3 regions of the Embleya sp. NPDC020630 genome follow, and region 1 is predicted to be linked to each of the others. Evidence: riboswitches for the same ligand, from Rfam matches in the RefSeq annotation. Region 1 holds a riboswitch; each other region holds the start of a gene.

Region 1 (3,270 bases):
GAAACCCCGGGGGCCGGCGACTGCTGCGGCGCGGCCGGCACCTACTCCCTCCTGCGCCCGATCGAATCCCGCCGCATCCTCGACCGCAAGCTGGACGCGATCGAGGCCAGTGGCGCCGACGTCGTGGTCGCGGTCAACCCCGGCTGCCTGCGCCAACTCCGCACCGGCCTGCGACGCCGCAAGTCGCGCGTACGCGCGGTACACCTCGCCGAATTCCTCACCGCACCCAACGGCGGCGCCCGGACGCCCTGACCATCACGGGCCCGACACCGGTGTCTCGGGCCGAGTTCGGCGTATGCGACTCCACACGGGGGGAGCCGCATACGCCGTACCCGACCCGAGACACCCACACCTATCCGGCTCGGCCGTGCCCTCCCGAGGCTCCGGCGAAGTGACAAGCGGCTCGGAGTGAAGGCGCCGGGACCACGGGCCCACAACCTCGCCGAGACGCGCCGTGTTTCGCTGACACCGGCTGCTTCGGCCGACTCGTCGGCGGTCATCGTGATCTCGGACTGACGGTCGCCGCTTCGCTCGGGGTGATCCTGTCGTGGGCGCTGATGCAGGTCGGCTTCGCGCAGATCTACCTCGTCATCGACGTCACCGGCGGGCACGGCGACCTTCGGTTCCCCGAGGGCACGACGCCGTCGTTCCTGAGTTTCGCGTACTTCTCCTTCACGCTCGCCACGTCGTTCGCGACCAGCGATGTCGAAGTCGTCGGTGTGCGGATGCGGCGGATCGTGCTCGTCCACACCGTCAGCGCCTACTTCTACAACGCCCTGGTGGTCGCCGTCGCGTTCCAGGTGCTTCAGGGGCTCGTCAGCCCGTGAGGCGCGGCCCGCGACGACATGCCACCCCGCGATGAGGGGGTGTACCCGAGCCGAGGTTCGATCACCGGCAGTCCATACAGGGCAAATCACCCGAATCGGTGCGAGTCAGGCCGAAAGCCTCCATCGCGCCACCCGGCCCGAAGGGGCCATCCCATCGAACGCCGGTTCCGCGACGCGCGCGCCCTCACCCTCGCCGCATCCCACGAATGGGCAGGTCGCCCCCCGTTTCGACCCGTTTTCCACCATCCCGAGACCGTCGTTTCCGGCAAATCCCGTGGCGCACGTCACATCCCGCGCACCGATTGTCAGGAACTCGCACGCACCGTAAACCGAGTTTCCGCGATTCTCACTCCCCGCGATTTCGTCCTTACTCGCCGCTGAAGGTCCCGGGCACAATGCGTGGACGCTTCGGGACTTTCGGTCCCGGAATTCCACCCTTCCGACCCGAATCTTCGGTTTCGGCGAAACATGATGTTTGGATCCGAGTCGGGTGTATGCGTAGCTTGGTGCTTCGCCGCACCGGTCCGGTGTTCGGCGGAATGTGTCTCCCGGTTCGCCGAATCCTGCCGCCGGAGAGGCCACGGTACGAAACCCGAAAGGCAGGAGCGGGGGAACCAAGTGGAATGCCGTCCCGGGCGTGCGCATGTCGCGGACGTTCGATAACGACGGCTTGGGGTGAAGCCGTGCCCGCCTCCTCGATACCCGAGGAGTCGACGCCGGCCGGGCGAGACTCTCCAGCCCGAATCCGACAGCTCACTTCGTAGGCGTGGGAGAAGGAAAAATCTTCGTGCAGTCGTTCATCACCCCTGCCCGCAAGCCCAAGAACGCGCGCCTCGCGCTCACCCTCGGCATGGCCGGCGCCATCGTCGCCGCCCCGCTGATCACCGGCTTCGCCACCTCCGCCACCGCCGCCCCGGTCTCCGTCTGGGACAAGGTCGCCATGGGCGAGAGCTCGGGCAACTGGCACATCAACACCGGCAACGGTTTCTACGGTGGCCTGCAGTTCACGCAGAGCACCTGGAACGAGTTCGGCGGTCAGCAGTACGCCCCGCGTGCGGACCTGGCCACCAAGGACCAGCAGATCGCCATCGCGGAGAAGGTCCTCGCCGTACAGGGCCCCGGCGCGTGGCCGAACACCTCGGGCCCCGCGGGCCTGACCCGTGGCGGCGCCGCTCCGGCCGTCTCCCCCAACGCCAAGTCGGGCTCGACCAAGGCCACCGTCAAGGTCGCCCCGAAGGTCGCCGAGAAGCCGGTCGAGTCCGCGCCGGCCCCGAAGGCCCCGAAGATCGAGGTCGTCCCGGCCGCCGAGACCACGGCCACGACCACCACCTACTCCGTGGTCAAGGGCGACACCCTGTCCAAGATCGCCGCGGCCAAGGACGTCGAGGGCGGCTGGCACAAGCTGTACGCCGACAACAAGTCCGTCATCGGCGGCAACCCGAACCTGATCCTGGTCGGCCAGAAGCTCTCGCTCGCCGGCAAGGCCGCGGCCGCCACGAAGACCGAGGCCAAGGTCGAGACCAAGACCGAGGCCCAGGTCGAGACCAAGACCGAGGCCAAGCCCTCCGTGTCGGTCAAGGTCGCGCCGAAGCCCGTGACCAAGGAGAAGGCCCCCGTCGTGGCCAAGGACTCCTCGGCCAAGGCCGGCAGCACCGCCGTCAACTCCTCCGGCTACGTCGCTCCGGTGAACGGCGCGCTGGGCACCGCGTTCGGCACCGGTGGCTCCATGTGGTCCAGCGGCAGCCACACCGGCCAGGACTTCGTGGTCGGCACCGGCACCTCGGTCAAGGCCATCACCTCGGGCACCGTGGTCAGCGCCGGCAACGGTGGTGCCTACGGCAACGAGGTCGTCATCAAGCACGCGGACGGCAAGTACTCGCAGTACGCCCACCTGTCCAGCATCGGCGTCCGCGCCGGCCAGACGGTGAGCACCGGTCAGCAGATCGGCCTCTCGGGCGCGACCGGCAACGTGACCGGCCCGCACCTGCACTTCGAGATCCGCACCACCCCGAACTACGGCAGCGGCATCAACCCCGTCACCTACCTGCGCGCGCACGGCGTCAACCTCTGATCCGAGCACAACCGGGAAGTTCCAGGGCCGGGCCCGTCGACCACGCGTCGACGGGCCCGGCCCTGTTCCATGCCCGCCGCGCGGACGATGCCGGCCGTGTGGGCACTGTTCGCCGGAGTGGCCGTATCCGCCGGGCACCGAGCGAGCGGCGCTTCCCCGGCGTCAGCCCCGCGCGGGGTAGCGCTTCGGCAGCGGCAGCCCCCGCGCCGCCATCAACTCCCGCAACCGGTCCGGATAATCGGTGATCAGCCCGTCCACGCCGTCGTCCATCAGCTTCGCCATGGTGGCCGGGTCGTCGATCGTCCACGGCACCACCTTGATGCCCAGTCGGTGTGCCTCGTCGACCATCGCCCGCGTCACGTAGGGGCGGTA
Region 2 (3,270 bases), on a different contig from region 1:
GGGTGCCGCTGATCGTCGGGTCGGTCCTGGATCGGGCACTCCTCGACGAGACGTTCCGGACGCACCGGGTCGACGGCGTGGTGCACATCGCGGCCAAGAAGCAGGTGCCCGAGTCGGTCGCGCGTCCCCTCTACTACTACGAGGAGAACGTGGAGGGCCTGCGCACGCTGCTCGCGGCGATGGTCGCGGCCGAGGTGCCCCGGATCGTGTTCTCCTCCAGCGCCGCCGTCTACGGCATGCCCGACGTGGACCTGGTCGACGAGGACACCCCGTGTCTGCCGATCAACCCGTACGGCGAGAGCAAGCTGGTCGGCGAGTGGCTGATCCGGGCCACCGCGCGGGCGCACGGGATCTCCTACGCCTCGCTGCGCTACTTCAACGTCGCGGGCGCCGGCGCGCCGGAGCTCGCGGACGCGGGCGTGTCCAACCTCGTGCCGATGGTGCTGGAGAAGTTGACGGCCGACCGGGCGCCGGTGATCTACGGGGACGACTACGCCACCCCCGACGGCACCTGTGTGCGCGACTTCATCCACGTGGTGGACCTGGCCGAGGCGCACGTGGCCGCCGCCCGCCGGCTCGCCGCCGACCCGGACACACGCCTGGTGCTCAACGTCGGCCGCAGTCGGGGTACCTCGGTCCGCGAGATGGTGGAACTCATCCGCGAGGTCACCGGTTTGCGCGAGTTCGCGCCCCAGACGCTGCCCCGGCGCGCCGGCGACCCGGCCCGGGTGGTCGCGAGTGCCGAGCGCATCGCGGCCGAACTGGGCTGGAAGGCCCGCCTGGACGTCTCCGACATGGTGGAGAGCGCGTGGGCGGGGTGGCAGGCGCGGCGCGGGTAGACGGGCGCGGGACGCGCCACGGGGTGAGCGCCGGGCCGGCCGAACGTGTGCCGCGCGTCCTGTGCTCCCGAATCACCCCGAGCGCCTTCGTGTGCTCCGAACGCCTCGATGCGACGCCGGCTGCCCGGTCGGCGTCGCGGGGAGTGCGTGGAGTGAAGTGCGCCGGGATGAATCGGACTTGGGGCTTTTGTCCTGTGGGCCGAATCACTACGGCTGCGGGTGCAGACGGGTACGGCGATGGGTAACGACGCCATTCCGGACCCGAGACGCGCGATGCGCCTGTGACGAACGGGGTTTCGGTGATCATTCCCGGGTGATCCATACGAGGCTTGATCAAGGTTCTTTGTCACCCGATCCGGCCGAATCCACCACGGAACGCCAACTACGGTCCTTTCCGTAAGGGATCATCTACATTGCGCTCAACCGCAAAACGGATAATCGGCTTCTATCCGACACAGACTTGTGATCTTCGGCGGGGCCTGCTTAGCGTTCGATCCGTCCGTATCCCACACGGACCCCGATCGCCGGTACGCCGAATCCTGTCGCCGGCCGTTCGGGAGGCTGACGAGCACCACACGACAGGAGCGGGGGAACCACAGGTGAACCGCCGCGCACGGCACCGATCGAGACGGTCGGCGGCCGTGAACGGCTTGGGGTGAAGCCACGTTCTTCGGAACGTGACCGGGCTATCGATCTCCGGCCCGAATCCGACAGCTCACCTCGTAGGCGTGGGAGAGGATCCAGCCATGCTGTCCGGAACCGGGCGTCATCGCCGTCGCAGCACCAGCAGGACCACGCGTCTGATCGCCGCGGCCGGCGTCGCCGGTGTCGGCGTCGCCATGCCGATCATCGGGGCGGGCACGGCTCAGGCCGCGTCCGTGAGCACCTGGGACAAGGTCGCCCAGTGCGAGAGCACGGGCAACTGGAAGATCAACACCGGTAATGGCTTCTACGGCGGCCTCCAGTTCACCCAGAGCACCTGGAACGAGTTCGGCGGCTCGCAGTACGCCGCGCGCGCCGACCAGGCGACCAAGAGCCAGCAGATCGCGATCGCCGAGAAGGTGCTCAAGAGCCAGGGCCCCGGCGCCTGGCCGGTCTGCTCGGTCAAGGCGGGCCTGACCCGCGGCGGTGCCGCTCCGGACCTCGACACGGGCTCGGCGGGCGGCAAGACCGCGCCGAAGACGGCCCCGAAGACGGAGAGCGCCAAGCCGGCGCCGAAGACCGAGACCGCCAAGCCGAAGATCGAGGTCAAGAGCGAGGCGCCGAAGACCGAGGCGCCCAAGGACGAGACTCCCAAGACCGAGGCGCCCAAGGCCGAGACGACCGCCAAGACGGACGCGACGGGCGGCTCCTACGTCGTGGTCGCCGGCGACACGCTGTCGCAGATCGCGAACGCCCGGAACGTGCCAGGCGGTTGGCCGAAGCTGTACGAGGCCAACAAGAGCGTGGTCGGCGAGAACCCGGACCTGATCTTCCCGGGCCAGCAGCTCACGGTCGACGGCAAGGCCGCGCCGGCCGCCGAGACCAAGACCGAAACCAAGACCGACCCCAAGGCCGAGGCGCCGAAGGCGGAGACGCCCAAGGCCGAGACCAAGACCGAGGTCAAGCCGGCCGCCGCGCCGAAGACCACGGTCAAGTCCGAGAGCACCAAGGCCGACTCCTCGGCCAAGGGCTCCGAGCAGGCCTCCGGTTCGTATGTCGCCCCGGTCTCCGGCGCCACCCTGACCGCGAGCTTCGGCTCGGGCGGGTCGCGCTGGTCCAGCGGCCACCACACCGGCCAGGACTTCGCCGTCTCGACCGGCACCACGGTGCGCGCGGTCACCTCCGGCACGGTCGTCTCGGCCGGCTGGGGCGGCGCGTACGGCAACGAGGTCGTGATCCGGCACGCGGACGGCAAGTACACCCAGTACGCGCACCTGTCCTCGATCTCGGTCAAGGCCGGGATGAAGGTGCAGACCGGCCAGAAGATCGCGCTCTCCGGCGCGACCGGCAACGTCACCGGCCCGCACCTGCACTTCGAGGTCCGCACCACGCCGAACTACGGCTCCGCGGTCAACCCGATGACGTGGCTGCGCAGCCACGGCGTGAACGTCTGATCCACCGCACTCCCGCGCCGAACGGCGGGCGTCCCCTTCGGGGGATGCCCGCCGTTCGCACGTGCGGGCCGCGCGGGCGCGGGGGTGGGGCGGGCGCGGCGAGCGGCCGGGCGGGCCTGGCACGGGGGGGGCGAGGCCGACGCGGGGCGGGCGGCAGGCCGGGGGTGGGGGACGCGCGGGGCGGGTGGGTGGAAGTCCCGGGGCGTAGGACGATTCCGGCGCGGGGGTCGGGTGCCGGAGCTTCAGGCGCCGGGGTTCAGGCGCCGAGGCTTCAGGCGCCGAGGCTTCAGGCGCCGAGGCTTCAGGGGTCGGGGCTTCAGGGGTCGGGGCTTCAG
Region 3 (3,270 bases), on a different contig from region 1:
CGAGCCGACCCGCGCGCGTTCAGGCCCGAGCGGCCGGGTCGTCCTCCGGCTCGGGGGTGGTGCGGCCGAGCAGGCGTTCGTAGCGCTGGCGGGCCGCCTGCGGGGTGCCCAGGCCCAGACCGAAGGCGATCTCCTGCCAGGTCATCTCGCGCCCCCGGGCCATTCGGAGGAGCCCCGCCTCCAGGTCGTCCATCTCGCCCCTGGCCATCGGGATCAGGCTCAGCGCGGCGGTGATGTCGGCGTGGTCGACCGCCGGCTCGCCGTCGGCGGGCTGCGCGATACCGCTGAGCAGGAACGACACCAGCCGGATCGCCTCGTGCGGGCCGAGCATGTACGGGTTCACCTGCCGCGCGCGCTGCTCGTCGGTGGCCGCGTGCCGCTCAGCGATCCGGAACAGGGAGGCGTGTACGCGCCGGGCCCGCGCCTGCTCGGGGTCGGGCGCGGTGAAGGGGTCGTGGGATTCGGGGGTCACGGGCGTGTCCGCAGTCGAAGACATGGTCACAGCATGCCGAGACGCACGGATCGATGTCAATGGATCATGTCGCATGACTCATGTTGAACATCTTGTTCACACGGCTTGATTCCACCCCGCCCCCGCGTCAGCCCGGCGTGGGCTGCGCCGGGGGCGGCATCAGGGCCGTGCGCAGGGCCGGGTCCGGGAGGGCTTCCGGACCGAAGACGGCCAGGCGGATCAGGGCGTCCTCGCGGCGGCGGTACGCACCACAGTGACGGCTCCCCGCACGTTTGTCCGGTGGAAACCCCTCTGCCGGGGTGCGGGTGCGGGGTGCGGGCCGACCCGATGCCCGGAATGTGATGTAGCCCGCATGGATAAAACGGACATAAATTATATAGCCGACTTCGGGTTGCAATTCATTTTCGGTGGCCGGCGACGGATCTCGACTATTTTCCGTTACCGCTCCGTCACGCCACTCTCCGAGATATGCCCTCGTCATCGCGGGTGCTTCCGACCGAAGCCGGCCGAGATGTCACCTTTATTCCGCCTTTACGCTCCGCGCAAAGTCTGCGATTCGGTTGTGATCTCCCCATCGCATTGCCTACCTTTCTCGCCGATTCACCTTTCGGGTGAACCCTGCCGCCGGTACGCCGAATCCCGTCGCCGGCAGCGGGATGTCTACAGCGAAGAATCCGACGGGAGCGGGGGAACCAGGTGAATCGCCGTGGCCGGGATCGTTCCGGTGACGGCTAGGGGTGAAGTCGCGTGAAGCGACCGGGCTGCTCCAGTCCGAATCCGACAGCTCACCTCGTAGGCGACAGGAGAGGACCCCATTTCATGCTGTCCGCAAACGCTCGCCACCGAGCCGCCCGCCCCGCCAACGTCCGCCGCTTCGTCGCGGCGGTGGGCATCGCCGGCATGGGAGCCGTCATCCCGGTCGCCGGCGCCGGTGCGGCCCACGCACAGGTCCCCACCACCGACCAGGCCCCCACCGGCGCCTCCGCCGTGCTGTCGGCCACGCCGACCGCCGCGGTCGACAGTGCCCCGGTCCAGGCCGAGGTCGCCGCGCCCGCGGCCACCACCGCCGCGGACAAGGCCCGCTACCTGGTCCAGGCCGGTGACACGCTGTCCCAGCTCGCGCTGACCAACAAGGTCTCCGGCGGCTGGCAGAGCCTGTACCAGCTCAACCGCGACGTGCTCCCGTCCGGCCCGGACCTGATCGAGATCGGCCAGACCCTGCGGCTGACCGGCTCGGCGCCCGCGCAGCCCAAGGCGGAGGCCCCGGCCAAGCCGAGCATCCAGGTCCAGCCGAAGACCACGGTCACGGGCAAGACCGCGCCGAAGCCGACGAGCAAGCCGTCGGTCGACGTCGCGGCCAAGCCCGCCGCCAAGCCCGCCACCGGCGGCTCGAAGGGCAACCAGGCGCCCACCGGCGGTTCCTCGAACGCGTCGAGCAAGGCCCTCCAGGCCGTCGCCTTCGCCAAGGCGCAGGTCGGCAAGCCGTACGTGTACGGCGCCACCGGCCCGAACGCGTACGACTGCTCGGGTCTGGTCCAGGCCGCGTACAAGGCGGCGGGCATCTCGCTGCCGCGCGTGACCAACGACCAGTTCGCCGCCGACCCGCACGTGTCGATCGCCAACCTGCAGCCCGGCGACCTGGTGTTCTTCTACTCGGGCATCAGCCACGTCGGCATCTACATCGGCGACGGCAAGATGGTGCACGCCGCCAACTCGCGCAAGCCGGTGGAGATCGCCTCGATCAACACCATGCCGATCGCCGGCGCGACCCGCCCGAACTGATCGCGCGACCCGGCCGCGGCGGCGCCCGGGTGAGCATCGCACAGCAGTGACAGCAGTGGCCGGTGCCGTGCTCCCGACCGTGGTCGGGAGCACGGCACCGTTGCACGCCCGCTTCCTGCACGTGCGCCGGGTGCCTACTCCTGCGTAAGACGCGGTCGGGCGGTGAGTACCGCCATGTCCAGCGGCAGCGGTCGCAGGTCGAGCAGTTCGAAGCCGCCCTCGGCCAGCAACGCGCGATACTCCGCCACCGTGCGCTCGCGGCCCCGGGCGTTGGTCATCATCTGGATGTCGAAGCGCAGCGGCAACACCGACCCGCCCGCCTCGACGATCGGCCGTTCGACGATCGCCAGGCGTGCGTCGACCGGCATCGCCCGGGCCAGCGCCCGCAACACGACCAGGCACTCGGCGTCCGCCCAGTCGTGCAGGATCCGGGCCAGCAGGTACACGTCTCCGCCGCCGGGCAGCGGATCGGTGAAGAAGTCGCCGACCACCAGATCGCACCGGTCCTCGGCGACCGATGCGGCGAGCAACTCCCGGGCGGCGTCGACCACATGCCCCCGCTCGAAGAGCACCCCGCACGCGGTCGGGTGCTCGCGCAACACGCGTAGGAGCAACTCCCCGTCGCCGCCCCCGACATCGACCACCGTCGCGGCCGGCGGCAGGTCCAGGGCGGCCGGCACCGCATCGAAGACGATCGTGCCGAACGCCATCGCCTCCCGGAACAGCCGGGCTTCGTCCGGGTGTTCGGCGAAATACTCGAACGACTCCCGGCCGTGCACCCGGGTGAACGCGTCCTCGCCGGTGCGCACCGTGTGTTCCAGGCCGAGATACGACGTGAAGAACAGGCCGCTGTACAGGTCCGCCAGCGCGGCCAATGATCCGTCCCGATCGGTGCGCAGCAGCGCACCGCGCTCGGTGAGCCGGTAGTGTCCGTCCGCCTCGACCCGCAACACCCCGTGCCCGGCCAGCAGGCGCATCAGCCGCCCCAGGCGGTCCGGTTCGGCGCCCGCCGCCTC

Evidence for each region. Region 1 has a riboswitch for cyclic di-AMP ahead of ACH4XV_RS25720 (transglycosylase family protein). Riboswitches for the same ligand answer to the same signal wherever they lie in the genome.
Region 2: linked by a shared signal. The riboswitch ahead of ACH4XV_RS36630 (transglycosylase family protein) and the one ahead of ACH4XV_RS25720 (transglycosylase family protein) in region 1 are both predicted to bind cyclic di-AMP.
Region 3: linked by a shared signal. The riboswitch ahead of ACH4XV_RS34155 (NlpC/P60 family protein) and the one ahead of ACH4XV_RS25720 (transglycosylase family protein) in region 1 are both predicted to bind cyclic di-AMP.

The regions. Positions count from the first base shown of each region.
Region 1 covers NZ_JBIRUB010000007.1:418,491-421,760, reverse strand. Annotated here, with positions in the region: gene ACH4XV_RS25730 ((Fe-S)-binding protein) at 1-252, shown strand, start outside; gene ACH4XV_RS25725 (DUF1345 domain-containing protein) at 513-827, shown strand; cyclic di-AMP (ydaO/yuaA leader) riboswitch at 1,372-1,609, shown strand; gene ACH4XV_RS25720 (transglycosylase family protein) at 1,678-2,898, shown strand; gene ACH4XV_RS25715 (glycerophosphodiester phosphodiesterase family protein) at 3,061-3,270, opposite strand, start outside.
Region 2 covers NZ_JBIRUB010000016.1:65,941-69,210, reverse strand. Annotated here, with positions in the region: gene galE (UDP-glucose 4-epimerase GalE) at 1-839, shown strand, start outside; cyclic di-AMP (ydaO/yuaA leader) riboswitch at 1,360-1,581, shown strand; gene ACH4XV_RS36630 (transglycosylase family protein) at 1,586-2,935, shown strand.
Region 3 covers NZ_JBIRUB010000013.1:126,672-129,941, reverse strand. Annotated here, with positions in the region: gene ACH4XV_RS34160 (DNA-binding protein) at 20-496, opposite strand; cyclic di-AMP (ydaO/yuaA leader) riboswitch at 1,129-1,285, shown strand; gene ACH4XV_RS34155 (NlpC/P60 family protein) at 1,292-2,254, shown strand; gene ACH4XV_RS34150 (methyltransferase) at 2,389-3,270, opposite strand, start outside.